3 regions of the Limosilactobacillus albertensis genome follow, and region 1 is predicted to be linked to each of the others. Evidence: predicted binding sites of a transcription regulator. Region 1 holds the regulator's gene; each other region holds the start of a gene.
The links. Region 1 encodes Rex, which represses fermentation and respiration genes when NADH is low (regulators of the CRP and FNR family bind a similar motif). Its sites were predicted from a motif close to TTGTGAANTANTTCACAA; they were not measured.
Positions count from the first base shown of each region.

Region 2: a site for Rex is predicted at 7,569-7,586, ahead of H5S41_RS06820 (class II fumarate hydratase). Genes of this name have one in related genera too.
Region 3: a site for Rex is predicted at 5,525-5,542, ahead of adhE (bifunctional acetaldehyde-CoA/alcohol dehydrogenase). Genes of this name have one in related genera too.

Region 1 is NZ_JACIVD010000044.1:27,528-37,793, reverse strand. Features, by position in the region: gene H5S41_RS00935 (MFS transporter) at 1-750, opposite strand, end outside; gene H5S41_RS00930 (MarR family winged helix-turn-helix transcriptional regulator) at 743-1,159, opposite strand; gene H5S41_RS00925 (hypothetical protein) at 1,308-1,568, opposite strand; gene kimA (potassium transporter KimA) at 1,596-3,434, opposite strand; gene H5S41_RS00915 (APC family permease) at 3,523-5,130, opposite strand; gene H5S41_RS00910 (prolyl-tRNA synthetase associated domain-containing protein) at 5,212-5,700, opposite strand; gene groL (chaperonin GroEL) at 5,800-7,428, opposite strand; gene groES (co-chaperone GroES) at 7,518-7,802, opposite strand; gene H5S41_RS00895 (redox-sensing transcriptional repressor Rex) at 8,036-8,680, opposite strand; gene H5S41_RS00890 (ABC-F family ATP-binding cassette domain-containing protein) at 8,919-10,266, shown strand, end outside.
Region 2 is NZ_JACIVD010000065.1:36,446-46,711, forward strand. Features, by position in the region: gene H5S41_RS06790 (KxYKxGKxW signal peptide domain-containing protein) at 1-1,705, shown strand, start outside; gene H5S41_RS06795 (efflux RND transporter periplasmic adaptor subunit) at 1,840-2,319, shown strand; gene H5S41_RS06800 (DUF2252 domain-containing protein) at 2,434-3,831, opposite strand; gene H5S41_RS06805 (plasmid pRiA4b ORF-3 family protein) at 3,975-5,516, shown strand; gene H5S41_RS06810 (zinc-dependent alcohol dehydrogenase family protein) at 5,571-6,617, shown strand; gene H5S41_RS06815 (peptidylprolyl isomerase) at 6,689-7,276, shown strand; gene H5S41_RS06820 (class II fumarate hydratase) at 7,625-9,013, shown strand; gene H5S41_RS06825 (flavocytochrome c) at 9,137-10,266, shown strand, end outside.
Region 3 is NZ_JACIVD010000053.1:537-10,802, forward strand. Features, by position in the region: gene H5S41_RS02730 (IS30 family transposase) at 1-452, opposite strand, end outside; gene nrdH (glutaredoxin-like protein NrdH) at 701-922, shown strand; gene nrdE (class 1b ribonucleoside-diphosphate reductase subunit alpha) at 1,023-3,194, shown strand; gene nrdF (class 1b ribonucleoside-diphosphate reductase subunit beta) at 3,314-4,333, shown strand; gene H5S41_RS02750 (DUF3278 domain-containing protein) at 4,467-4,988, opposite strand; gene H5S41_RS02755 (helix-turn-helix transcriptional regulator) at 4,963-5,178, opposite strand; gene adhE (bifunctional acetaldehyde-CoA/alcohol dehydrogenase) at 5,630-8,266, shown strand; gene H5S41_RS02765 (DUF4097 family beta strand repeat-containing protein) at 8,380-9,135, opposite strand; gene H5S41_RS02770 (DUF1700 domain-containing protein) at 9,136-9,747, opposite strand; gene H5S41_RS02775 (PadR family transcriptional regulator) at 9,740-10,072, opposite strand; gene mscL (large-conductance mechanosensitive channel protein MscL) at 10,265-10,266, shown strand, end outside.

The DNA of each region.
Region 1 (10,266 bases):
TGTAAGGGAGCGCAAGATCAAACCAGTCATTCCTAAAACACCAATTAAAAGCGCACCACCGACCTTAATGCTAATAAAGTCCTGACTACCAAGATTGCTAAATCCTGTTACCAAACCGGTAAATAAGCAAATAATCATTAGCATACTAAACAAGTCCACCCGCTGCCGGTTAATAACTGACTTCTGCATAATTCCCCATTCTCCCAAAATAAGTGAGAGGAACAATAATGGAAGTAGCAAATAAAAGACCCACCGCCAATTAAGCTGACTGGCAATAATTCCGCCAAATGTTGGTCCGATAGCAGGGGCAATCCCAGTAATAAGGTTACCGATTCCCATCATAAGGCCAACTTTCTTTTGCGGTACCTGCTCCATAATAATATTAAACATCAGTGGTAGTGCAATTCCGGTTCCAATCCCCTGAACTGCTCGTCCCAACAGTAACAAACTAAAGGTCGGCGCAAAGGCATCAATAACAACCCCGGTAATAAATAAAAGATTTGCAGTCGTAAACAATGTTTTTGTCCTAACTGAACTTTTTAAGATTGCTGATAACGGTACAATAATTGCCACCAATAATAAGTATATTGAAGTCATCCACTGGACTGTATTGGTTGTAATCGCAAACTCCCGCATCAAAATGGGAAATGTAATATTCATTGCGGTTTCAACAATCACTCCACAAAACGACATTAATCCAGTAGCAATAATCGCAGCAACTACTTTTGTTGGTATTTTTTCATTATTCATTTAACCGTTCACTAACCTCCTGTAAAAATTGCTTAATTTTCTTAACACTGTCTTTATCAAAGCCATCAGTTAAACATATTTCACTTTTTTCAATATAATCATTTACAATCGGGATCAGCTTTCCCCCGCTACTAGTTAAAGAAACTATCTTAGATTGCTGGTTTGTCGGTGAAGGTTGTCTTGTAATCAGGCCTTTTTTCTCCATTCGTTGTAACAGAATAGTAGTTGTCGATCTTTTGATGTCAAACTCTCTTTCAATTTCCCGCTGAGCACAGGTATTTCCCGGGAAATGGTCTAAAAAGTTAATAACCGACATTTGCGTGCCCGTTAATCCATACTGCTGTGCGAACGCGTTCATTCGTTGATTTATCGTATTGTTAGCTTGCTTTATTAAGCGTCCCATTAACATGCCTTATCACTCCTTACAATTTCCGGTCAATACAAAGTAAGGTTTCAACAAAAATAGCCTCTAAAGTCCGCTAATGCCGAACCCTAGAGGCCTAATTGTACTTGCAGAGGACATTGCCGTGCCTCCACATTGATTCTATTTTATTTAGTTATGCCAGTATTATCTCAGCGATATCAAGGATAACGATAACTCCAAGAATACTGCTTAAAAGTATTAAAATCTTTCTTGTATGCTGGTCCTGCGCTTGTAGTTTTTGCCAATTCATTCCTGTATATGCAACTAAGATAAAGATACAGCCAATGATGCCATATATTCCAGAGTGAAAGCCACGATTATCAATAGAGTAGCTTGCCGCCATAAAAAGGCCGACTGCAAATAGAAATCCCCATAAAATCTGTTTCTTATTCATTAAATCAGTACTTTCTTTTTCAAATCACTATTCTTGAAGATGGTAGTTATAACTGGCAACAATAATATTTTCCCGGGAATTTAATAATGCACGCAGGCGAACACTCGTCTGGTTATGCAATGCTAACTGCCATGGGTGCTTAGGGATAAACTGTGGTACGAGGACAGTGGTAGAATAATTTCTTGCCTCAGCTCGTTTAGCAATTACATCCACAAACCGTAATGTCGGTTTAGCAATTGACCGATATGAAGAATGAATATCTACGAAACGGACATCTGGGTATTCTGCTTTAAATTCATTTGCCGTCTTGTGTTCCTTTCCCGGATTCTCATCAAAGGAAACATGCATTGCAATGACATAATCACCAATTGACCGTGCATAGTTAATCGCACCACGTGTTACCCGTGTCACATTACCAACCAGCACAATGACCGTTGCGCCATCATAATCGTGCAACTGAACTTTTGTCTTTTCAGCCACCCGTAACTGCGCAGCCACTTTTACATAATGACGGTGAACAGCATGGAACATCCAAAGGAGAAGCGGCATGATAATTAGGTATGGCCAAACATTAGCAAAGTGCTGCCAAAAAAGGCAAACGACAAGAACAAAGGAAATCAACGCCCCAACTAAGTTAATGAATGCTTTTCCTAACCAGAACCCTTCCCGTTCTCTGAACCAATGGATAATCATCCCTGATTGTGACAATGTAAACGGAACAAACACCCCAACAGCATATAATGGGATTAACATATTAGTTTGACCATGGAAAATCAGGATTAGAATGATTGCCCCAACGGCTAATGAAATAATTCCATTAGAGTAGCCTAACCGGTCTCCTCGATCCATAAATGCATGTGGCATGTACTTATCCTTCGCCATATTAAAAGCAAGAATTGGGAAAGCAGAGAACCCAGTATTAGCAGCCACAGCTAAAATCATTGCTGTTGAAAGCTGTAAAAGGTAGAAACCTAAGCCATGTCCACCAAAAATCTGGGCAGCCATCTGTGAGAGAATTGTTGTCCGTGAGTTTGGTACTACACCAAGATAAAAGCTAAAGAAGATAACTGCGATAAAGAAGAAGGCTAAGATAGCACTCATAATCGCTAACGTTGTCGATGCGTTTTTCTCTTTTGGCTTATTAAAGTTTGGAACAGCATTACTTACCGCTTCAACCCCGGTCAACGATGACGAACCCGCTGAAAAAGCCCGAATCAGTAAGACAAATGACATTCCGGAAACAGGGGTACCATAATCAACAATTGCCCGATAATGAATATGACCGGTTACAATATTGTATCCACCCCAAATTACCATAATAATCATCATGATAACGAAGAAGTAAACAGGAATAGTTAAAAAGTTTGCACTCTCGCTCATTCCCCGTAAGTTCATAAACATAATTAATAAGACAATGATAATTCCAAGGGGAATCGAAAATTTGTATAATGCTGGAATTGCTGAAGTAATAGCTTCAACTCCTGATGTCGTTGAAACGGCAACCGTCAGCATATAATCAACTAATAATGAACCACCAGCAAATAATCCCCCGTTGCTTCCCCAGTTACGAGTAGCAACCACATAGGCGCCTCCACCACTAGGATAAGCATGAATGATTTGCTGATATGATAACGTGATCGCTAACAGGAGGATCAGCACAATTGCCGCAATTGGAATTGAATACCAAATTGCCGCTGCAGATAATGTTACCAGAACAGTCGTAATTTGTTCTGGTCCATATGCAACTGACGATATCGCGTCAGATGAAAGCATTGCTAATGCCTTAAATTTGGTTAAGTGTGTTTGCCCTTCATCAAGGGTCTTTAACGGTTTCCCGATTAAAACACGTTTCAAATAGCGCCACATACTATTTCTCCTTTAATTTTTTACACTTTTTAAATAGGTGACAATACTACAATTTATTAACTGAATTTGCAACCTACAAATATGTTTATTAGTCTTTCTCTGGCATTTTCACTTTGGCATTTACTTTTTCCGCAACCGGATCGACTTTTTTCATTCGACTTGCAACTGCCCAGCGATAAAAGGCCAACGAACAAATAATAATAACAACAAAATCCCATGGATACTTTAGCCAATCTCTACCGCCAAAGCCTTCACTTCCAATGAAAGAAATAATTGAAATAAAGACAAGGTAAGCAAGCATCCAGTAGCTATTGCGAAGATCACGTAGTCCAGATGCATGACGATATTTAATCTCATAATAGAGGTAAATCGGCAATCCCAGTAAAATTACGCCAATAACTTGAACAGTAGTTGGCCACATTGTCCAATAAATTGAAAGGCTCGTCAAGACAAACGCGAAGGGGGCCAGCCAAGTCATAAATTGGGGATGAAATGGGCGTTTTAAATTGGCATTCATTTTACGTAATGAAATAACGGTTACTGGGCCAGTAAGATAGGCAATTAATGTCGAACCAGTAATTACTGTTGCTAGCAGGCTCCAATTTCTAAACAAGCTCACCATAATAACCGCCAAAATTAAGTCAACAACCATTGCAAAGCGGGGAATCATATAGCGCCGTTCTAATCGCCCTAACCACTGTGGCAAGTGGCCGGTGTGGGTCATTGCTGCCAGTGCCCGTGATGCAGTAGCAACAAAAGCGACTCCGGTTCCAAATGGCGACACAAAAGCATCCATATATAGTAAAATAGCTAACCAGTTCATCCCAAGCAAAATGGCGATATCCGCAAACGGTGAAGTATAGTTAATCCCGTGCCATCCTTTTTGTGCCAGCAAATTAGGATCAATTGCACCAATAAAGGCAACCTGTAGCATAACGTAAATCACTGCTGTAATTATCATTGATATCAAAACACCGCGAACGATATTTTTATGAGGATGAATCATTTCTCCCCCCATATTAATTATCGTCTGAAACGCATCATATGACATGATAATCCCCGATACAGCAGCTGCCTCAAAGATTGAACGACTACCATAAGGCATAAATGTATTTACACTATGGCCAAAATTTCCTGGATGAAAGCCAGCAAAGATTAGCATGGCAACCGTTAATGTCGGCAACAGAACTTTAAAAATTGAAATTAAATTAGTAAAACGTGTCATTAACTTCACTGACCAAAAATTGATCAGTGTAAACACAAGCATAAAGATAAATACCACTAATAATCCTGGTGTCGTGATATTACCATTTTTCATAAAATGATGAGTCCAATTCGCCCATGTCCACGGCCAAGAACTCATATATTGGACTGACGCCACAGCTTCCATCGGGACTAAAGTTATTAATGAAATCCAATTCGCCCACGCAGCGATAAATCCTAATAGAGGACCATGACTGTACTGAGCGTAACGACTCATCCCCCCGCTTTCTGGAAACATCGCCCCTAGTTCAACATAAGTAAGAGCGATGCTAATAATAATTATTGCTCCTAAGATCCATGAAATAATTGCTGCCGGTCCCGCAACCTTTGCAGCGGTTCCTGCACCAAAAAGCCATCCTGAACCAATCAAGGAATTTAGGGCAAGCATTACTCCAGAAAATAGAGTTATCTTCTGGAACTTCATTTTCTCCATTTTTTAGTTCCTTTCAATTATAGTTTTATTAAAAATTAATACTCATTTACTTTACCACAATTTAAGATTTTTAGATTAGTTTTATAGTTCAATAACTTTCACTGGATTGCCATATTTCTTTACTATTTGAAGTAAATCCGTTACCGCAAGAACTATGGTAGCGGTATTATCATTTGGATGACAGCCAATTTTCTGCCCAGATCTAAGAATATCAGTGTCAACAATAAAAGTAACCTGGTGTTCTTCATCATTTATCAGATTAAATGGGGAAACCGCCCCGCTGGTAATTTGCAATTTAGCCTTTAATTCTTCTGGTCGGGCAAATGAAAAACGACTGGTTGCCAAACGCTGCTTCAGCTTTTTCATATCAAGACGCTTATTTTCTAGCAGCGCCACTAAATAGTACCCGGCTTTATTTTTTAAGAACAGGTTTTTTGTGCGAATAAAGTGGTAGTTTTGCACGTACTTATCAGCTGCTTCCGCTGTGTAAACCGGTGGATGGTTAATGGTTTGATAATCGATTCCTTCATTGTCTAAATAAGTATAAATAATTTTTGCCTGTGTTTTCATTTTTTCTCCTAAAATAAAAAAAGATTCTAACATCTGAATGAGTTCAAACGTTAGAACCTTTCCGCCCACAAAATTAAAATTTAACCAGGTGAGATGATATTACATCATACCGCCCATGCCGCCTTGTGGAGCTGCAGGAGCTTGGTTATTAGCATTTGGATCTGGCTTGTCAGCTACAACTGCTTCAGTAGTAAGAAGCAATGCTGATACAGAAGCAGCATTTTGAAGAGCGGAACGTGTAACCATTGTTGGGTCAACGATACCAGCCTTAATCATGTCTTCAAACTTACCGTCCGCTGCGTTGTATCCAATGCCTTCTTTTTCGTTCTTTAATTCATTAACAATAACTGAACCTTCAACACCGGCGTTTTCTGCGATTTGACGAACTGGAGCTTCAAGAGCAGCCTTAACGATATTAATACCAGTTAATTCGTCACCTTCAGCGTTAATCTTGTCAAGAGCAGGAATAACGTTGATTAAAGCAGTACCACCACCAGGAACAAATCCTTCTTGAACGGCAGCACGAGTAGCGTTCAAGGCATCTTCAATCCGGTACTTCTTTTCCTTTAATTCAGTTTCAGTTGCGGCACCAACCTTAACAACTGCAACACCACCAGAAAGCTTTGCAAGACGTTCTTGGAGCTTTTCCTTGTCAAAGTCAGAAGTAGACTTAGCGATTTCTTGCTTAATTTGGTCTACCCGTTCTTGGATAGCTTCCTTTGAACCGGCACCGTCAACAATTGTAGTAGCGTCCTTAGTAACTGTAACCTTGTTTGCTTGACCTAATTGATCAACAGTAGCGTCCTTAAGACTCATACCAAGATCGTCAGAAATAACAGTACCACCTGTTAATACGGCAATATCTTGAAGTTGGGCCTTACGACGGTCACCGAAGCCTGGAGCCTTAACAGAAACAACATTAAAGGTACCACGGATCTTGTTCAAAACAAGTGTTGGCAATGCTTCACCAGTAATGTCATCAGCAATAATCAAGAGAGCACGGCCTTCTTGAACAACTGATTGAAGCAATGGCAAAATATCTTGAATGTTACTAATCTTCTTGTCAGTGATCAAAATGTATGGGTTGTCAAGGTCTGCTTCCATCTTGTCGTTATCAGTTACCATGTATTGTGACATGTAACCACGATCAAAGCTCATTCCTTCAACAACGTCAACGCTGGTATCAACTCCACGAGAGTCTTCAATGGTAATAACACCATCATTACCAACCTTTTCCATCGCGTCAGCAATTAACTTACCAACTTCTGGATTAGCAGCTGAAATAGAAGCAATTTGTTCAATATCATCCTTGGTCTTTACATCATGAGACATCTTCTTTAATGCTTCAACAGCAGTCTCAGTAGCCTTGTCAATACCACGACGAATACCAACCGGGTTTGCACCTGATGTAACGTTCTTCATTCCGGCATTTACAATTGCTTGAGTTAAAACAGTAGCAGTAGTAGTACCGTCACCAGCGATATCGTTAGTCTTTGAAGCAACTTCGGAAACAAGCTTTGCACCCATATTTTCAAAGTGGTCTTCTAATTCAATGCTCTTAGCGATTGTAACACCATCATTAGTAATAGTAGGTGTACCATAGCTTTGTTCCAAAACAACATTCCGTCCCTTTGGACCCATTGTTGTCTTAACAGTATCTGCTAATTTGTCAACACCACTGAGCATTGCGCTCCGTGCGTCTTCAGAAAACTTAATTTCTTTTGCCATTTATGTCACCTCAAAATTAAATTCATTTTTAAAAGAGACGATGAAAGAATTATATCCTCTTGTCTCAAACTTTTAATTTGTATATTTAACTATTCAACGATTGCTACTAAGTCCTTAGCATGAACAACTAAGTACTTTTCACCATCATATTCGACTTCGTTACCTGCGTACTTGTCAAATAATACGCGGTCGCCTTCCTTAACAGCTGGAGCAAGCTTTTGTCCGTTTTCTAAAGTACGACCTTCTCCAACGGCAATAACCTTTCCAGTAGTTGGCTTCTCCTTTACATTGGAAGCAAGGACAATTCCACCAACTGTCTTTTCTTCTTCAGTTTCAGCTTTTAGAACAACGCGATCTCCTAATGGTTTTAACACGTTAATCCCTCCATCTTGTTAATAATTTTATTTTTAGCACTCAAAACCTCTAAGTGCTAACCACATGTTTAAATATAACATGTTCTCCCCAAAATGCAACAGAAACACTTTGACTTTTTTTGACCATCTATTAAAAAGAATAAGATAAAAGCTTTTTGGATGTATAACTATTAACAAAATAGTAGATAAAAAGCATTAGTTTACCGCTTTTAGTAAACCAATGCTTGATAATTTTATTCAACTGAGTCTTCAGTATAGTTTTTAATAAAGTAGATCAACGTTTGAAGTTCGTTTGTTAAATCAATATTTTGAACTTGAACATTCTTCGGAACAGATAAACGAACTGGCGTAAAGTTAAGGATACCTTTTACACCAGCCTCAACTAATTGGTCGGCAACATGCTGAGCCTTAATACCAGGAACCGTTAAAATAACAACATCAATTTGCTGTTCTTTTAATTGCTTTACCATATCCTCAGATGGGTAGATAGGAATACCGCTCTTAACAGTATTTGCATATTCCGGCTTAGTATCGAAAGCAGCACTAATCCGTAAATTAGTGTCTTGATGGAAGTTGAAGTTTAACAAAGCACTTCCTAAACTACCAACCCCTACTAAGGCAACACTAACTAATGAGTCTTGATGTAAAATCCCCTTGAAAAACTTTAATAAGCTCTCAACATCATAGCCGTATCCCCGCTTACCTAATTCACCAAAATATGAAAAATCACGACGAATAGTTGCAGAATCAACTTGAACAGCTTCTGAAAGTTCAGTTGATGATACCCGTTGCTTATTTGCATCCTTTAATACATTTAAATAACGGAAATATATCGGCAACCGTTTCGCAGTTGCGCGCGGAATTTTTTTATTTGCCATTCTACTTTTGTTCCTCCTAAAACAGTCCTCTTTAGCCTAAGTAGCCAACTAATTACTAGGCCTTAATAAGGACGACATTACCAATCTTTACTTTGTGAAATTTAAGTCTGAGTATATTCTAGCAATTAAACCTTTTTTTGTGAACTAAAATACAAAAATATTTTCAACTTTTTATTTAAAATTAAAATCTGCTAAAATAAAACTGTATCAAATTCAAGTAATTAAATGAGGTTTCAATATGTTACTTTTACAGACAAATGACGTTGTACGCCGATTCGGCGCGGACGTTTTATTTCACAATATGAACATGCAAATCCAGGAGCATGGCCGGACTGCCCTCGTTGGTCGTAATGGTGCCGGTAAAACAACCTTGTTAAAAATGATTGCCGGGATCACAGAACCGGATGAAGGAACTATTACTAAAGTTAAGGACCTGACAATTGGTTACCTTGCCCAGGATCAAGGGCTGGATAGTCAAAATAGTATTTGGACAGAGTTAGATACTGTTTTTGCTCCTTTACACAAGATGGAAAAACAGATTCATGACCTAGAACAACAACTCGCTGACCTTGATAGTTCCGATAGCAATTATCAACAAATTCTTTCTACGTATGATAATCTGCAAACGACCTTTAAAAAGCAAGGCGGTTTTGAATACGAATCTCGAATGCGCGGAATCCTACATGGTTTTGGCTTTGGTGAAGATAGCTATAACACTCCGATCAATTCCCTTTCAGGAGGGCAAAAAACTAAACTAGCCCTTGCTAAAATTCTCTTGCAGGCACCAGGGCTATTAATTTTGGACGAACCGACTAACCACCTTGATATGAATGTCCTCTCATGGCTAGAGGATTATCTCAAGAGTTACCAAGGAGCATTGCTAATTGTTTCTCACGACCGTTACTTCCTAGATCGGGTTGTTAGCGATGTCTATGATCTCGATAATAAAACTTTAACTCACTATACTGGTAACTACACGCAATTCGTTAAGCATAAACAAGAAAGACTGCAAGCTGAATGGAAACACTATGATCAGCAGCAAAAAAAGATTGCTAAGCTCGAAGACTTTGTCAATCGAAATATCGTCCGTGCTTCTACCACCAAGCGGGCACAGGCGCGGCGAAAGCAATTAGAAAAGATGGAACGACTTGACCGTCCTGAAACTGATGATAAGTCGATCCACTTTCAATTTCATTCTGAAAAGGATAGCGGAAATGAAGTTCTTGACGTAGAACAGGCAAAAGTGGGCTACAATGAACAGGTGCTTGCCGGCCCGCTGTCATTTAATGTCCGAAAGCCACAGCGAGTTGGTATCATTGGTCCAAATGGTATTGGTAAGTCAACCTTGCTTAAATCAATTCTCCATAAGATTCCCTTAATTAGCGGTAACATTAAACTTGGTGCTAATCTTGACATTGGCTACTACGATCAGGAGCAACAGCAATTACACCCTAATAAAACCGTTCTTGAGGAAGTGTGGGATGATCATCCAGAAGTACCAGAAAAGGATATCCGTTCACTATTAGGTAGTTTTCTCTTTGTTGGGGATGACGTTTACAAAGTCGTTCATGACCTATCGGGTGGTG
Region 2 (10,266 bases), on a different contig from region 1:
TAACTCCTTAGAAGAAGCAAATGCTGACCTTAAGGATGCTCAGGATAACTATGATGTTGCTGCAAACCGTCAAACAACTGCATCAGAAGCTTACACTAAGGCAGAAGCAGCATTAAACAATGCAAAGGCTGCCGAACAAAAAGCTAAAGATGCCTATGACGCTGCTGCACAAGACAACATCAACGAACCAAATGAATGGAATGATGCAGCAGAACAACAAGCAAAAACAGATTGGGATAAAGCTTCCGCTGCTTTAACTAAGGCTCAACAAGCATTTGACGAAGCTAATACTGCATTGAATGGTGCTCAAGCAGAAGTAAACGCAGCTGGTGAAACCCTTGAACACGCACAGGCACGTCAAAAGGCTGCTCAAGATGCACATGATGCTGCTGTAAATGCTCAAACAGCTGCAGCAAATAAGTTAGCTGCTGCAAAGGCTTACCAAAGTGCAACCGCTAATGTAAACAAGGCAAGTGAAGACTTTGGTAACGCCCAAGCTGCTCAACAAAAGGCCCAAGCAGCATTTGATGAAGCTATGAATGCTCAAACAGCCGCTGCTAATAAGTTAGGTACAACTAACCCAGATATGGCAGCCCTTCAAAAGGCATACGATGACGCTTCAACTGCTGCTAACCAAGCAGGCGCAAAGCTTGAAGATGCTAAGGCTGCTCTTGCAAAGCAAAACCAAAAAGTTGCTGATGCTCAAAAGGCATATGATGACGCAACTACTAAAGTTAACGATGCAACTAAGGCATTAGATGCTGCTAAGGCTGCTACTAAGAAGGCTCAAGATACCTTCAACCAAAATAACGAATTCGCTACTGATGCTGCTGCAGCATATAACGAATTGAACGCTGACCACGCTGAAAATGCTTTGAACACTGCCCAAGGTTTACTTAATAAGGTTCAAAAGGTTTATGGTTACAATGCACCACAAACTGATGCTGCCGAAGCATTAGTAAGTGCTCTTAAGGATTACTACCTTAACCCAACCACTCCAGCTGATAAGACTGCTACCTTGGATAAGATTCAAGCAGCACAAAACGTATTCAACGACCTCGTTAAGAATGCTAATGAAGCCAAGGCTGCTGCTGAAGCTAAGTACCAAGACGCTCAAAAGAACGCTGACGCTGCTAAGGCAATTCTTGACCGTGTAAATAACGGTGACTTTAGCGACTTCCCAGCTGTTAAGGATGCAGAAGAAGCTCAAAAGCTTGCTCAAACTAACTACGACAACGCTTTGGCTAACTTGAAGAATGCCCAAGCTAACTTAGATATGGCTAAGGCAAACCTTGAAGCTGCTAAGAAGGCTGCTAGTGAAAAGCCTGCTGATAAGCCATCAACTGGCGATGACAAGACTGATACCAACAAGCCTGCCGATAAGCCATCTACTGGTGATGACAACACTAATAAAGGCGAAGACAACACCAACAAAGGTGACAACAACGCTGCTAAGAATGATAATGCAGGTGTTGTAAACGACACTAAGAAGGGTGAAGCTACTACTGGTGTAACTACTACCAAGAAAGCTGCTGCAGCTACTAACTTAACTCGTGCAGAATACAAGACTGCTAATAAGCAAAACAACGCTAAGGCAGAAACATTACCACAAACTGGTAACGAAAGTGGCGTTGCTGCTGTTGCCTTAGGAGCAGCTGCTGCTATGTTTGGTCTTGGCTTAGCTGGTAAGAAGCGCGAATACTAATAACTTAATTAAGAGTTAATTATTGGTTGAGAATCTAATATTATATTTTGTTCGGACATACTAGAGGGTTGTGACAAAGGTTGCTTTGCCACAACCTTTTAGTTTATTTACAGGTATTAAGTGAGGTAAATGGTATGGCTGATCTAAAAGCAGCATTAACGCAAGCCCAAAAAACTTATGAACAGGCACAGAAGTCGTATGAAAAACTTAACCAGAAGTATCACGATGCAAAGGCGGCAGTGATCTCTGCACAGAATACCTTTGCAGGGGTACAAACAATTGGTGATCGGACGACTATTACTACCAGTAGTCAATTACTGAAAAATGTTCAAGATAATTTAGACCGTATTTCTGCTAATTTATTAGTAGCAAGGGGAAATTTGAAAGCAGCACGTAATAATTTAGAAAATGCTAAAAAAGCAGTTGAAGTAGAAAAGGAAAATAACCAGCCGCTTAGGCAATCAACTTTTACTACTATTTCAACAAGCTATGGTAAAATTAAACTCTCAAAGGAGCCGGAGCCAGCTAAAACGACTCCTAAAAAGCAGTCGGATACGGAAACAGTAAAAATGACAAGGGCTGAGTACCGCAAAAAGATGAATCAACGAAAATAAGAGCGGGACAGAGCTAAATTGCCTAGCTGTCCCACCGTCTGAAGGATTGTTGCATTATTATCTTTAAAATAATTAAGGGACTGGGTTAATTCCCAGTCCTTTTTAAATCCGTTATTAACTTATTAATTTTCCTTCCATAATGGCGTGTTTGAATTGTTCAAAATCAGCTGTTACCTGTTCAACATATTTTAATGCCCAATCAACTAAGAGTGTGTCAAGCTTTTTTTGATGCTTTAAATAACCACGAATCATTGGGGCGGTTGGACTTTGAAAATGAGCCATTGCAAGTAGGTAAGCACATGTCTGACAATAAAACTGAAAACTCTCAAAATCAAGTTTATTAACATTGATGGACTCTTTCATGTCGCGGAACTGACGAATGTAATAACTTCGCCCGCCAAAATTGGTGCTTCCTAAGAAACGATCTGACGAAGATTGCAAAACGCGTTGGGCGGTCACAATCCGTTGTCCGGCAATGCCACCATTTTTGATTACCTGCTGAACAGGGAGCGAGAGCATGTTATAACGGAGCGGCATGGCTTCTTTAACCTGTAAAACAAGATGGCTGCCATCATTACCAGTAAGCATTATTAAGTAACAGCGCGTTCCAAAACTTCCTACTCCAACACTGTAACGGATAATATCTGAAATGTGGAAATTGGCTAACAGTACACGGACGTCTTGGCGAACATTTTCGCAGTATTGCTGATAACCCTTAACGATTTGCTGATAGCGAATAGCACTAAGATGGCGGGCACGTGGCGGATTATCACGGAAGACCAAGTGACCCTGGTTATTAACTGTCGCCATTTTTTGGATTATTTCTTCTGAATTACTGCGTTGACTCTTTTTCAGAACCTTATTAAGGACGGTTTGCATTTGGGTTGAAATATCGCCAAAGGACTCAATTGCTTTACCCATGTCTTCATATGCAAACGAGAAGTAAAATAATTGTGACAGACTCATCTTATTGGCACTTTTAATGGTATGACGATACGTTTTAGTGGTGACTTGAAGCAGGCGATAAAGGTCGGCACGATCAAAATTATTTTCTTCTCCGGCTAGTTCTGCACTAACTAAGAGTCTTTTTAGATCACTTTCCCAATTACCAATTCTTGCTTCATCAAAATCGTTTAACCCAAAAAGAAGCTTTCGTTCGGGAGAGGCATAAAATCCAAAATTATTTACATGAGCATCTCCGCAAATAATAATGGGAAGATTACTCTGGGATTGATATTTGAGGTCGTGTTCCATTAATTCGGCTGTCCCGCGAAAAAAGGCAAACCGGCTTGCAAGCATGCGTTGATGGCGGAGAGACAGTAATTCGCGAATCATGTTCGCTTCTGTTATTTGGATTGTTCGAACCGGATTACGACTAACGGGAATAAAAGTCCCCAGCATTTCACTAGTGATATCCTTTTGTCGTTGTTTCCCAGCGTTTTCAAGTTCTGCTTTTGTTTTATTTATTTGAATTTTTTTAAGGTCAAAAATATCAAGTTTTTGATTGATCAAAAGAGGCGCATCCTTTCAAAGACAGTACATTATACCCTATTTTAAATCTTTTATTTTGTTTGTAAATATGGTTTGATTGAGTTGATAAATAATGTTTTTTAAAATAAAATTAATATAAGTTAAGTAATAAAAAAGGAGTTGATATGGTGATTATTGCAGTGGAAAATTCACTTGCCCAGCATTTACACATTAACTCACAAATAATGTCACCTTCTGAGTTATTAGATACCAATGCTTGGACAATTCGGGTTGCTGGTGAGTTCATGATTATAATGAATAATTTGATGTCGTTTCCTGTTATCGTTCGTCATCCCCAACGATTTAATGATTCGCGATCATTCATGACAGCATTTAAACGTGAATTTTTACAATTATTAGAAATATCGCCAATTCCGCATGCAAAAATTAGAATGATCCGTGATGCTCAATTCGGTAAGGTGGCATTCACGCGGCAGATTCAGCCGGAAACACAACAGCAATTGCAAAAATACCAGAATTTAATGATAGGACCTAATTCAATCATTGACTGGGAGAAGAATCCTAGTAATGCCGAAATTGCCCTTCAATTAGCTGAACAAACACAAATTATTAATCAGGCAACTGATGAAGAATATGTAGTAATGGATATCTTTGAGGATTATTCTATCACTGACTTTAAAGTTCCATCCCATCCGGAACTTAATGAGCATAATCGTCGTTACCTTTATCGTTCGCTCTCAATTAACGATATTATGAATGCAACAGCAGTCGGTGAAAAGATTCTGGATGACTATGAAGAATATCTTGAAGAACGAAACAAGAGTGAAAGTATTATTGATCGTGACCTTGACTGCGCAGCTGATTATATTGGCTATTGCGAAGCGCTAGGTGAATCGGTTCTTGATGATTTGACTTTAATCTATCACTATTTTATTAATTATGAAAAACTGCATAATGAGCGGCCAACTGATACTGGTTTTCGTTCAAAGAGCGATGCCTTTCGTGAATTTGGTAAGTTTTTACGTGCTGAGGATCTTTTTTCAAGTGAAGACTATGACAAATTTGTTCAAGCGGTTAATCAAGGAATCAAGGACCTGAATTCAAAACAACGAATGTATCATCTCCAACGAATCATTCGTGATATGCAGCGGCAAGTACGAAATCAACGAGAACATGCAATTCAGTATGTTAATAAACAATATACTATTTATGTTGAGCTAAGCAACTATAATCCTAAAATGTGGCGACGGTTTACCGTTAGCGGTGATACCCGGTTGGATATGCTATGTTTTACAATCTTGGCTGCTTTTAATGCCGATGGTAATCACTTATTTGAGCTTCAACAGGGGTCAGTGCGTTATCAGCTGCCTATTTTTGATAGCGGTTTCGGCCAGACAAAGGATATTACGCAAAGTTGGGTTGGCGATTGCGATGTATCGCATGATTTTCACCTAATATATGATTTTGGCGATATGTGGGATTTCAAAATAAAATTTGAGGAAATTAAGCCTAAACGGATTCCTGCCCATACTGGTCCAGAGATTATTGACGGCTTTGGTTATGGAATTTTGGAAGATATTGGCGGAGTAACCGGACTTGCACAAGTGGCTAAAGATGATGGATCGATTAATAGTCAATTAAACATAACTGAATTCAAGAAAAAATGGGCACGACAAATTGAGAAAATTCATAACTGTTATGAATAATAAAAAGCATTACAATAAATAGTGAAAACTTTATTTAATCGAGGTCTTTAAATGATGGAGAAACGAGAAGATGCTATTCCAAAAACGATGAAAGCATGGGCAGTTACTAAACCGGGACCGATTGATGGAAAAGAGTCGCCAATTAAGTTTATTGAAAAACCAGTTCCTACTCCTAACCGTGGTGAAGTCCTGGTAAAAGTACTAACTTGTGGTGTCTGTCATACGGACTTGCATGTTACTGAAGGAGATTTACCTGTTCATCAACCCAATGTTACCCCTGGGCATGAAATTGTCGGAAAAGTTGTGGGATTTGGTCCAGAAACACAACGGTTTAAGCTAGGGGAACGGATTGGTATTCCGTGGTTTCGTCATGCTTGCGGAGTTTGTAAGTTCTGCCGTTCAGGCCACGAAAACCTTTGTCCCCACTCTGTTTATACAGGATGGGATCACGATGGCGGTTATGCAGAATACGTAACGGTTCCAGAAGGTTTTGCCTATCGTTTGCCTGAAAAGTTTAACTCACTAGAGGCAGCTCCGTTACTATGTGCAGGTATTATCGGTTATCGGGCATTTGAACGGGCTAATATTCCTGCTGGAGGTCGATTAGGTCTGTATGGATTTGGCGGTTCAGCGCACATTACTGCCCAAATCGCTCTTGCACAGGGGATTGAGGTTCATGTCTTTACTCGTGGTGAAGATGCCAAAAAGTTTGCCCTTGAGTTAGGGTGTTCCTCAGTCCAAGGCTCATATGATCCATCACCTGTGCCATTAGATTCGTCAATCATTTTTGCACCGGTTGGCGATATGGTATTGCCGGCACTAGCAAGTCTTGTTCCAGGCGGAACCTTAGCCTTGGCAGGAATTCATATGACAGATATTCCAGCGATGAATTATCAAAAAGAGATTTTTCATGAGAAAACGTTAACGAGTGTGGAAAGTAATACCCGGCGTGACGGAGAAGAATTTTTAACCCTCGCCGATCGCCTTAACATTCATCCAGAAGTGCATGAATATCCGTTAGCAAAAGCAGATGAAGCTCTTCGCTACGTTAAAAATGGTGATATTAAAGGTGCTTGTGTTTTGCGGGTTAGTGAAGATTAAACAATTGCTTTTTCTTTCTGCTTCTTGCTAAGATAGTGCAAGAGGTTTGAGAGAAAGAGGAGGCCTTTTCAATGAAATATCCCCAATTAGCATTAGATGAAGCTAAGGGACCCAAAGCAACAATTAAAACAACAATGGGTGACATAAAGATTCAGCTTTTTCCAAAGTATGCTCCCAAAGCAGTGGAAAACTTTGTTAAATTAGCAGAAAAACACTATTACGATGATGTGATTTTCCATCGGGTTATTCCTGACTTTATGATTCAAGGCGGTGATCCCACGGGAACTGGTCGTGGTGGCGAGAGTATTTACGGTCACCCCTTTGAAGATGAATTTTCAGAAGAATTATTTAATTTTACTGGTGCGCTCTCAATGGCTAATGCTGGTCCGAATACTAATGGAAGTCAGTTCTTTATCGTTACGAACAAGCATGTCCCAGAAGATTTGATTGATCAAATGAAAGCTATTGGTTATCCGCAAGAAATTATTGATTATTACGAAAAGCATGGCGGGACTCCGTGGCTGGATTTCCACCATACAGTATTTGGGCAAGTCCTATCTGGTATGGCGGTTGTTGAAAAAATTAGTAAAGTTAAACGCAACGCAATAGATAAGCCTAAAAAAGACGTTATCATTAAAAGCATTACGATTGAAAAATAGGGCAAGAGACCGAGAAAATTTTAATTTTCTCAGTTTCTTGCTTTTGTTTTACAATTGGGCAGATAAACTGTTTGTGAATAATAAAACCTAGATATTGAGCATCTAATAAAAAGCGCCTAAGAAACTAAAAAATCTTAGGTATTTTTTGGTAGAAAACATTGTGAAATTTTTGCAAATACAATCTGAAAACGCTATTATAACAATAGATAAAGCTATAGCTATAAGTGAAAATTATTGAATGTTAAAGATTTGACTATAGCTCTACTTACACGGTAGGATATACGTGTAAATGATGTGTAACATTTCACAAGTTATAATTGCTCAATTAATACATTGGAGGTTTTTGAGATGTCAGAATACCGTACTGAAGAAGATACGTTAGGTCCTGTTAAAATCCCTGCTGACGCATTATGGGGACCACAAACCGAACGGAGCCGGAATAATTTCCCGACTGGTCAATACATGCCATTAGCAATCATCCGTGCTTTATTGAACATTAAAAAAGCTGCGGCTCAAGCTAACATGGAAACCAAGGCGATCTCAGAAGAAAAGGGTAATTTAATCGTAAAGGCAATTGATGAACTACTCGCATTAAATGATGAAGAATTGCGGAAAGACTTCCCATTAAAGGTTTACCAAACTGGTTCTGGTACACAAACCAACATGAACACTAATGAAGTTGTTGCGCACAAGGCTCATGAAATTAACCCTGACATCGAAATTTTACCAAATGATGATGTTAACAAGGGTCAAAGTTCAAATGATACTTTCCCAACTGCAATGAACGTGGTTGCCTTAGAAGCTCTTGATAAGTTAAAGCCTGCTGTTCAACACTTGATTGATGAATTAAAGGCTAAGGAAGAGAAGTACATGAAGACTGTTAAGGTTGGACGTACTCACTTGCAAGATGCTGTTCCATTGACGTTTGGCCAAGAACTTTCTGGTTATGTTGCTTCTCTGGAACATGATCTTGACTACATTAAAACTTTAGAACCAACGCTAAACGAACTTGCAATTGGTGGTACTGCTGTTGGTACAGGTTTGAATGCCGCTGAAGGAATGCCTGAAAAGATTGCTGAAAAGCTTAGTGAAGTTTATGGATTAAACTTGACTGCTGACTCAAATAAATTCTATGGCTTAGCTAACCACTCTGGTCTAGATGTTGTTCATGGTGCTTTAAAGACTTTGGCAGCTGACATGTTCAAACTTGCCCAAGACATCCGTTTCTTAGCATCAGGTCCTCGTGCTGGTTATGGTGAATTAAATATTCCAGCTAACGAACCAGGTTCATCAATTATGCCAGGTAAGGTTAACCCAACTCAAGCAGAAGCTGTAACAATGGCTGCTTTACGGGTATTTGGTAACGATACAGTTGTAACGATGGCTTCATCACAAGGTAACTTTGAAATGAATGTTTACAAGCCGGTATTGATCGATGCCTTCCTTGAATCAGCTGACTTGATGACTGGTACTATCATGGGCTTTGCCGACAAGATGATCCACGGTATGACCGTTAATGAAGAACGGATGGAAGAATTAGTTGATAATTCCTTGATGACCGTTACTGCATTATCACCACACATCGGTTACCATGACAGTGCTAAAATCGCACAAGCTGCGGATAAAGCAGGAAGCACATTGAAAGAAGCTGCATTAAAGTCTGGTAAGCTTACCGAAGAACAGTATGATGAATGGATGGACATGCTTAAGATGACCAACGTTGATCGTGATAAGTAACAATTAAGTTAAAAGCAATGCCAGTTTCTGGCGAGAGTGGAAATGAGCAGTTCGAAAAGCAGCTCGCTATCCCACTCTTTTTGACTGTTAACAGGTATAAGATAAATAAAGGAGAACAATATCATGGCTGAAAAATTTCAACCATTATCTGTAAGTAAATTAGATAATGATTATGATGTTATTGTAATTGGGTCTGGTGGTACAGGCCTTTCAGCAGCAATTCAAGCAAATGAATTAGGAATGAAGACAGTTGTTCTAGAAAAGGAAGAAGAACTAGGCGGTAATACTAACCGGGCATCTTCTGGAATGAACGCTGCTGAAACCAATGTTCAGTTGCAACACGGTGTTATTGATAATGTGGCTGATTTCTACCATGAAACCTACAAAGATGGTGGACGCTTAAACGATAAGGATATGCTTGGTTACTTTGTATATCACACTGCGCCTGCAATCGACTGGTTAGCTGACCATGGTATTAAGCTTGATGATATTACCATTACCGGTGGAATGTCACGGAAGCGTACTCACCGTCCAGCAAGTATGGCGCCGATTGGTGGTTTCTTGGTAAAGAGCTTATTAGAAGTTGTCCAAAAGGAAAATATTCCAGTATTCAACAAGGTTAAAGTTAATAAGCTATTGCAAGATGATGAAGGTACGGTAATCGGTGTTGAAGCCAATGCTGATGGACTTATTAAGACTATTCATGCCAAAGCGGTTATTCTAGCTACTGGTGGATTTGGTGCGTCTAAGGAATACATGAAGCGATTCCGCCCAGACCTCGCTGATTATAAGACAACAAACCAGCCAGGAGCTACAGGTGATGGTTTGAAACTTGCTGAAGGTGTTGGCGGGGAATTAATGCAAATGGACCTTGTACAAGTTCACCCAACGGTTCAACAAGACAATCCCCATGTTTACCTGATTGGGGAAGCAGTTCGTGGCGAAGGTGCAATTTTGGTAAATGCTCAGGGGAAGCGGTTCATCAACGAATTAAATACTCGTAAGATTTGTGCTAACGCAATTACCTCACTTCCTGAGCACAGTGCTTACTTGGTTTTTGACCAGGGTATTCGTGATCATGTTAAGGCAATTGAATTTTATGACAAGGTTGGTCTTGTAGTACATGGTGACACAGTTGAAGACCTTGCTAAGAACCTCAATATGGACCCAGAAAACTTAAAGAAGACTGTTGCAACCTGGAATGAAGCTGTTGAAAATCATGATGATAAGGAATTCCACCGGACAACCGGAAT
Region 3 (10,266 bases), on a different contig from region 1:
TGGTAAATACTCCGACCGAGATGCCCCGCCTTACCACGTCGTTCGACATAGCCATTGGGGTGTCGCTTGCCTTTCATCGGTAATTGCTGGACGGCAAAATTGTACTGTCCACGAGCAAACATCCGATAAAGTGTCCGCATACTACAGCTAATTGTCCGTTCTGCTCGACCAATGATCGTATCAGGTGTCCAGCCCGCTTTAACCTGCTCATTGATGTAGCTGATCTCATCCTTGGCTAGCTGAGCCTGCTTACGACCACAACGCTGCTTATTCCGTTGGTAAGCCTTAAGATACTGTGCAATGGTCTTACCGCTATCAAGAAATCGATAGACTCGGTAAATAGTTTCTTGGCTTCGTTTAAGCAGTTTAGCAGCTTGATAAGCCTTCGTACCTTGGTGCCAAAAATTAGCTATGAGGGTTAGTTCACGTGTGGTAAGATGTTTATAAGTCATTTGTGATGTTCCTTTACTTTTGTTTGTGGTTATTCAAAAGTCTATCACAAATGGCTTTTTTATTTTTCTAACTTAATTTTACAAACGGCGTCAAAAAAAGTTTCACAGGTGTTAATCACTAGCTTAAGCACTATATATTGTGTTTCACTATTTATTCAACACGAAATATAGTGCTTTTTTAATTGATTTTTTTCAATTCCCCGTTATACTAGAAAACATCGACTAACCGATTAGGAGGCCTCATGAAAATGGTAACTGTATTTTCAAAAAATAATTGTATTCAATGCAAAATGACAAAACATTTCCTCGAACAACACAAAATTTCGTTTATTGAACATAATATAGATGAACAGCCAGAATACATATCCCAACTTAAATCTGAAGGTTTTATGGCAACCCCTGTTGTAAAACTTCCCAACGGTCAAGCATTTTCTGGTTTTCGTCCTGATCAATTAAACCAGCTTGCTTAATTTTAATTAATCCAGCACTCTTGCCAGGCATCAATTCGCTATTGGTGTGCTGGCTTCTTTATTGACATAATCAAATTAATCCAGAAAGTGAGTTATTAAAATGGCGTTATCTGATATCGATATGACCAAAGTAAAATATTACGATTACAACAACGAAGTAAACATCCCTAAGAACGGACAAATTCAGCTAGATAAAGATAAGTTAGCCTTGGAAGACTTTATCAAAAATAACGTTGTCCCGAACACTAAAAAGTTTTCTTCATTAAAGGAACGTTTTCAATGGTTAGAGGAGAACGACTATATTGAAGACGGCTTTATGAGCAAATATAGCGAGGCATTTGTTGAAAAACTTTATGACTACTTAAAAGCACAAGACTTTCACTTTCATTCATTTATGGCCGCATATAAGTTCTACGCACAATATGCTTTGCGGACGAATGATAAGGAATACTACCTTGAAAACTACATTGACCGTGTTGCCATGAATGCTCTTTATTTGGCAAATGGAAATGAAGAATTAGCAATGCAGCTTGCCGATGAAATTATTCACCAGCGCTACCAGCCTGCAACGCCGACATTTCTTAACGTTGGACGGAAGCGGCGTGGAGAATTTGTTTCTTGCTTTGCTATTCAAACAACCGATGATATGAACACGATTGGTCGAACTATTAATTCTGCTCTCCAGCTCTCAAAGATCGGTGGCGGTGTCGGAATCAACCTAAGCAACCTCCGTGAAGCTGGTGCACCGATTAAAAAGATTAAGGGTGCGGCTAGCGGCGTAGTGCCGGTCATGAAATTATTGGAAGATAGTTTCTCCTATTCTAATCAGCTGGGTCAACGGCAAGGTGCCGGAGTAGTTTACCTTAGCGTTTTCCATCCAGACATCATTGAATTCTTGGGAGCAAAGAAAGAGAATGCTGATGAAAAAATCCGCCTTAAGACTCTTTCACTCGGAATTACTGTTCCTGATAAGTTCTATGAGTTAGTTGAAAAGAATGCTGAAATGTACTTATTTAGTCCCTACGATGTCGAAAAAGTTTACGGAGTACCATTCTCTTACGTTGATATTACTAAGGAGTACGACAATCTCGTAGCAAATGATCAGATTCGGAAGAAAAAGGTTAATGCCCGTGATCTTGAAGATGAGATTAGTAAACTCCAGCAAGAATCTGGCTACCCATACATTATTAATATCGATACAGAAAATCGTGATAATCCAATCAATGGTAAAATTGTCATGAGCAACCTTTGTTCAGAAATTGCTCAAGTACAAGTACCTGCACGGGTAAACGACGATCAATCATACTCAGAAATGGGAATTGATATTAGTTGTAACCTTGGCTCAACTAATATTGCAAATATGATGGAAAGTCCTGATTTTGGTAAATCTATTAAGGCAATAATGCGCGGTTTAACACGAATCAGTGATGTAGAAGACTTAGACGTTGTGCCGACTATTCAAAACGGAAACCGTCTTGCGCACTCTGTTGGTTTAGGGGCAATGGGACTGCACAGCTACCTTGCTAAGCACCATATTCAATACGGCAGTCCGGTTGCTATTGAATTTACCGGTGTTTACTTCATGCTTTTAAACTACTGGTCACTTGTCGCTTCAAATGAGATTGCTAAAGAACGACATGAAACTTTCCATGATTTTGAAAACAGCAAGTATGCGAATGGAACATACTTTGATAAGTACGTCACTAAGGATTGGGGACCGCAATCTGATGTAGTTAAGGATCTTTTTGACGGGATTTTTATTCCAAGCACTGAAGATTGGCAAAAGCTAAAGGAAAATGTTATGCGAGATGGTCTCTATAATCAATATCGTCTTGCTGTTGCGCCAAATGGTTCAACTTCTTACATTAATGATTCCACTGCCAGCTTGCACCCGATCATTAACCGTGTTGAAGAACGGCAAGAAAAAATGATTGGTAAAATCTATTATCCAGCCCCATACCTTTCTAATGACACTATGCCTTATTACCGGTCAGCTTACGATATGGATATGCGGAAAGTAATCGATACATATGCCGCTGCTCAGCAACACGTTGACCAATCACTTTCAATGACGCTCTTTATGCGTTCAACGATTCCTGCTGGGCTTTATGAATGGAAAGATGGTCGTACAGATAAAATGACTACCCGTGACCTAAACATCTTACGACACTATGCTTATAAGCGTGGTATTAAATCAATTTATTATATTCGGACGTTTACTGATGATAGCGATGAGATTGGTGCTAACCAATGTGAAAGCTGTGTAATCTAAGCCCAATTGAAATTTGATTTAAATGTTGGGCACTGGTAAACTTGATATTATGTATACAAATGGCTTTTTGGTAAAAAATACCACTTACCAAGAGCAATGTATTTGGAGGAGCTCAATCAATGAAACTGGAAGAATTTAAACCTGTAACTCAATATAATGCGATCAACTGGAATGAAGTTTCGGACATGATCGATAAAGCCACATGGGAAAAGTTAACAGAACAATTCTGGCTTGATACCCGGATTCCTGTTGCTAATGATATGGATGACTGGCGTGAATTAGATGATGATCATCAATGGACTGTTGGCCACGTTTTCGGTGGATTAACTCTTCTTGACACTGTTCAGTCAGAAGCTGGTTTAACTGCCCTTAAAGAGGATGTTAAGACTCCTCATGAAACAGCCGTTCTTAATAACATTCAATTCATGGAATCAGTTCATGCTAAGAGTTATTCCACAATCTTCTCTACTCTTAATACCCCTGAACAGATCAAAGAAATCTTTGAATGGTCTGATACGGAAGAATATTTGCAAAACAAGGCTGTGAAGATTGCTAATATGTATCTTGATCCAAGCCAAGATCCACTCAAGAAAAAAGTAGCTAATGTTTTCCTTGAAACGTTCTTATTCTATTCTGGTTTCTATACTCCTCTATATTATCTTGGACACAACAAGTTAAACAACGTTGCTGAAATCATCAAATTAATCCTTCGTGATGAATCTGTTCACGGAACTTACATTGGATACAAGTTCCAAGTAGGAATGCGGGATCGGACTGAAAAGCAACAACAAGATATGAAAGACTGGATGTATAACTTCCTTTATGAACTTTATGATAATGAAGAAAAGTATACCCACCTTCTTTATGATCAAGTTGGCTGGACAGACGATGTATTAACCTTTATTCGTTATAACGCTAATAAGGCCTTAATGAATCTTGGTCAAGATCCGCTCTTCCCTGATACTGCTTCTGACGTTAACCCAGTTGTTATGAACGGTATTTCAACTTCAACTTCTAACCATGATTTTTTTAGCCAAGTCGGTAATGGATATCGCATGGGAGCCGTTGAAGCAATGAATGATAGCGATTATGACGTTAAAGATCCAAATGCAGGGAAAGATATTAATGCTCGCGATTAAATTAAAATATAAGCTTTAATTGCTTAAATACTAAATGGGGACTCCAGAGTTCGACTATGTTGAACTCTGGAGTCCCCATTTTTATATACTAAGATGTAATTACGAATATTTTGATCACGCTTTTTCTTAAGTATCAGTTAATTTTTTTAATATTCTTCCACGTTATTCCGGCAGATAGCAACCCAGCAAATATTCCCAAAAGTACAGAGCCAAAAATTACAATGAGCCCTGCTGTAAAATTCCATTTGATAGCATAGCTTTGATAAATAATTACTTGAGCAATAAACTCAATTAATGTAAAAAATATTCCAGTAATTATTCCACGTTTAATAGCAATTTTCCGTTTTTGATTAACTTCACCCGAACCAACTTCATTCATTAATACTTTTTGGCGAATAGCTACAATATAAAAATACCAAGTGACGACAATAAATAAGGTAAATAGACTACAAACAGCAAACCAAAAAGCAGCCTTGTACCCAGCAATAAACACCACTATAACCGAGACAAATAGGATAAAGGGTGCTAGTAATGTAAGTAATAAATAGCCAGAATTACCAAGGCGATCAAGTTCTCGTTCTTGATACTCATCAATCGAGCCACTAATTCCATATGATAGTTTAAGAAGTTTAGTCCGCAGTTTTTCTTTTATCATTTGAATCCTCCCAAAAAAGTGAATTTAAATCTGTCTTTAACGCGACCGCTAATCGTCGGCATAGTTCTAGTGATGGGTTATACTTATCACTTTCAATTAAGCTAATCGTTTGCCGTGCAACTCCGATTTCTTTTGCCAACTCAAATTGTGATAATTGTTGCTGTTTCCTAAATCGACGAACTCGGTTCAATAATCACTTCTCCTCCTTACCTTTTGTCATATATAAATGACATTTAATGATTATATTTTAACAGAGTTATAATTTGTGTCAACTATATATGACATAAAATTTCATGCCCACCAACTACATAATTTCATTTAGATCCCATTTTCAACTTTTTTAATTAAAGATTATTCAAACAAGGAATCCTTTTTCCTAAAATATTATTATTAATTCGCTATTGTGAAATCTAAATCAATTAATCTGATTTTGGATAATTTACTTATCAGGTCATTTAAAAATAATACCAATATTTTTTACTGTCATATCAGCTTTATTCCTACAACAATGTAAGCGAATTCAACAAAAATAACCATTGTTTAAATGTTCACAAAGGTATTTACAAACCAAAAAAATGTAGTAATATTATACATGTTCAAAAGTTAACAAAGAAAAAGAATTGAAAAAGGAGATTTCAATTATGCCTGCTAACAACAAGAAACAAGTTGAAAAGAAAGAATTAACTGCTGAAGAGAAAAAGCAAAATGCTCAAAAGCTAGTTGATGATTTAATGGCTAAGAGCCAAGCTGCTTTCGAACAATTACGTTACTACTCACAAGAGCAAGTTGACAAAATTTGTCAAGCAATGGCCCTCGCTGCTGAAGAACACCACATGGATTTAGCTGTTGACGCTGCTAATGAAACTGGTCGTGGTATTGCCGAAGATAAAGCTATCAAGAACATCTACGCAAGTGAATATATTTGGAACAACATCCGTCACGATAAGACTGTTGGTATTATCGAAGACAACGATGAAGATCAAACTATCACGATTGCCGATCCTCTTGGTATCATTGCCGGAATCGTTCCTGTTACTAACCCAACTTCTACTACTATCTTTAAGTCAATCATCAGTGCTAAGACGCGGAATACCATCATCTTCTCATTCCACCGTCAAGCAATGAAGTCATCTATCAAGACTGCTAAGATTCTTCAAGAAGCCGCTGAAAAGGCTGGTGCCCCAAAGAACATGATTCAATGGCTTCCTGAAAGTAGTCGTGAAAACACTACTGCATTACTTCAACACCCTAATACTGCTACTATTTTAGCAACTGGTGGTCCTTCTCTTGTTAAGGCAGCTTACAGTTCTGGTAACCCTGCCCTTGGTGTTGGTCCTGGTAATGGTCCAGCTTACATCGAAAAGACTGCTAACATCGAACGTTCTGTTTACGATATTGTTCTTTCCAAGACATTCGATAATGGTATGATTTGTGCTACTGAAAACTCTGTAGTTGTTGATGAAGAAATTTACGACAAGGTTAAGGAAGAATTCCAAAAGTGGAACTGTTACTTCTTGAAGCCAAATGAAATTGACAAGTTTACTGATGGCTTCATTGACCCAGATCGTCATCAAGTTCGTGGTCCAATCGCTGGTCGTTCAGCAAACGCTATTGCCGACATGTGTGGAATCAAGGTTCCTGACAACACTAAGGTTATTATTGCTGAATATGAAGGTGTTGGTGACAAGTACCCACTTTCAGCTGAAAAGCTTTCACCAGTATTGACAATGTACAAGGCTACTTCCCACGAAAATGCCTTTGACATCTGTGCTCAATTATTACACTACGGTGGTGAAGGACACACTGCTGCTATCCACACCCTTGATGATGACTTAGCTACTAAGTACGGTCTTGAAATGCGTGCTTCACGGATTATTGTTAACTCACCATCTGGTATTGGTGGTATCGGTAACATTTACAACAACATGACTCCATCCCTTACTTTAGGTACTGGTTCATACGGAAGCAACTCAATTTCTCACAACGTTACTGATTGGGACCTCTTAAACATCAAAACAATTGCAAAGCGGCGTGAAAATCGTCAATGGGTTAAGATCCCCCCAAAAGTATACTTTCAACGCAACTCACTAAAAGAATTGCAAGATATTCCAAACATTGATCGGGCATTCATCGTTACCGGTCCTGGAATGAGCAAGCGTGGTTACGTTCAACGGGTTATCGACCAATTACGTCAACGTCAAAACAACACTGCCTTCTTAGTATTTGATGATGTTGAAGAAGATCCATCAACTCACACTGTTGAAAAAGGTGTTGCCATGATGAATGACTTCAAGCCTGACACAATTATTGCCCTTGGTGGTGGTTCACCAATGGATGCTGCAAAGGCTATGTGGATGTTCTACGAGCACCCAGAAACTTCATGGTACGGCGTTATGCAAAAGTATCTTGATATTCGTAAGCGTGCTTACCAAATCAAGAAGCCTACTAAGTCACAACTTATCGGTATTCCTACTACTTCAGGTACTGGTTCAGAAGTTACTCCATTTGCGGTTATCACTGACTCAGAAACTCATGTTAAGTACCCACTTGCTGACTACGCATTAACACCAAACATTGCGATCGTTGACTCTCAATTCGTTGAAACTGTTCCTGCAACTACTACTGCTTGGACTGGACTTGACGTTTTATGTCACGCAACTGAATCATATGTATCAGTAATGGCAACTGATTACACTCGTGGTTGGTCTCTCCAAACAATCAAGGGTGTTATGGAAAACCTTCCTAAGTCAGTTCAAGGTGATAAGTTAGCTCGTCGTAAGATGCACGACTTCTCAACAATGGCCGGAATGGCATTTGGCCAAGCATTCTTAGGTATTAACCACTCCCTTGCCCACAAGATGGGTGGAGCATTCGGTCTTCCTCACGGTTTGCTTATCGCTATTGCAATGCCACAAGTTATCCGCTTTAATGCCAAGCGTCCACAAAAGCTTGCTCTCTGGCCTCACTACGAGACTTACCACGCAACTAAGGATTACGCTGACATCGCACGTTTCATTGGTCTAAAAGGTAACACTGATGAAGAATTAGCTGAAGCATATGCTAAGAAAGTTATCGAACTTGCTCACCAATGTGGTGTTAAGTTAAGCCTTAAGGACAATGGTGTTAAACGTGAAGACTTCGATAAGGCTGTTGACGATCTTGCTCGCTTAGCCTACGAAGATCAATGTACTACTACTAACCCAGTTGAACCACTTGTTAGTCAACTTAAGGAATTACTTGAACGTTGCTACGATGGTACTGGCGTTGAAGAAAACTAATATAAAGCATAGAGCATAATTAAAATAAGACTTTTCTCCTACTAAAATCCCCCGACATCTAATTTTCCAGATGTCGGGGGATTTATTATTTTCTATTAAAAATGACGTTTTTACTAATTCACTTCATTGTCACCAGATTGAGTTAATAATCGAAGGACATTTTCTGCATTATCATTTTGATGTAATGTCTCTTCACCTTTGTCTTCACCATTAAGCTCATTATCACCAGCATCAGTCTTGAGGAAGTAGCCATCAACAGTTGTATTCGTAACTGTATTATCACCAGACTGATTATTAACGGTATATTGTCCTTGAACCGTTAGATTACGCCCGGTAAAGTTACCGGATTCGATCTTAGTATTGCCACCTCGTAATGTAACTTGATGGTACTCAACATTTCCTGAATCAACATCAACGTCAACATTATCTAACTTAGCATTGGACACTGACAAGTCGCCGCTTTCTAAGTGAATGCGACCGGCTAATGCTTGATCATGCGGAACCGTCACAGTAATTAAATCTTGATGAAGACCATAGTGGTTAATATTAACCATAAATGGGAACTCACCGGTTTGTCGGATTGACGCGACATTATTATGAACAGAGACTGCAGGCGCATGATTGCTTATCCCAGAATAAGTAATTTGATATTTTTTCCCTTCACGAATTACCACATTGGCTGTTGAAGCTGTAATATCAATTCGTTCAAAATGCTTATTAGTACTTATTTTTTTGGTGGATGAATGAAGGATTGCTGGTCGATTATTCTCAAAATAAACCGCCTTATCACCATTATTAAAATAGCCAATACCAAGCATAATTACCCCTAAAATTAATACAATCCAGCCAATTTTAAATACTTTTTTCATTTACTTCTCCCTCCTTGCCTGAACCTTTGCATAAATAAACTTAGCAAAGTTTGCAATACCTTGAATAACGATCCGGATAAACCAGTAACACAGTGGCAAACAAACTAGGAATAAACCGACAAGTGTCAATCCTACCCCAATATAGAACAGCCCGCTAAACGGAACAGTAGTAATTAAGCCAATCCCAATATAGAGAGAAGCAACAGCTGCGGCAGCAATTCCTAAAGCAACCCCAGCAACCCCAACAATTAAACCGATGGCAACTCCGCCTACTGCCAATAATAACCCTAACAACGCTATCCCTAGGCCAAAAGTTATTGGCGAAGTAATGATTGCTACCAATACCCACCAGAATACGCGCCAGCTAGAATGGGGTGAAGCAGGGTGACCATCCTTTACCGCCTCATTATTAGCCTTGATCGAATAATCAGCTAAGATCTTATGACTTAACTGCCGCGGCGTTCCTAATTTTTCTTCAATTGCTGTTCGTGTGTCAAGACCAGCATCTGCAATATATTCATCATAAAATTCTAAAGCATCATTTCGTTCTTCATCAGTCAACTGACTTAGGTTTACGGCCAAATCATTAATATATTTCTGACGTTCATTCATCTTTATTTTCCCCCTCACCTGTTGCATAAAAGATTCTATCTAAGCTATTTTTATAATCGGTCCAAAGTTTGCGAACCCGTTGTAAATGCTCCTTGCCAGCTGATGTTATTTGATAATAGCGACGGTTGCGTCCTTGATAAGGCTGATCATAGGTTGTTAGATAACCATCTTTTTTTAATCGCCGCAAAACCGGATACATCGTCGACTCAGAAATAGTAATGGCTGACTGCATCCGTTGGGTTAATGCATAACCATAATAGTCTTGGTGTTCAAGAATTGCTAAAACCATGCCGTCAAGCAAATCTGCCGTTATTTGAATCTTCATTCTCGCCCCTCCTTTTTCTTACACTATATTATACGTAATATAATATATAAACATGATATAATATGCAACACTTTACTTAAAAAAATTTAAAAGTAATATTTACCCGCCCGTATCTTCCCAATTCATTAATTGGTTTTGCTAAAATATAGTTGTAGTTGTCTCTCCCTCACATTACTAGAAGGAGGATATTTTAT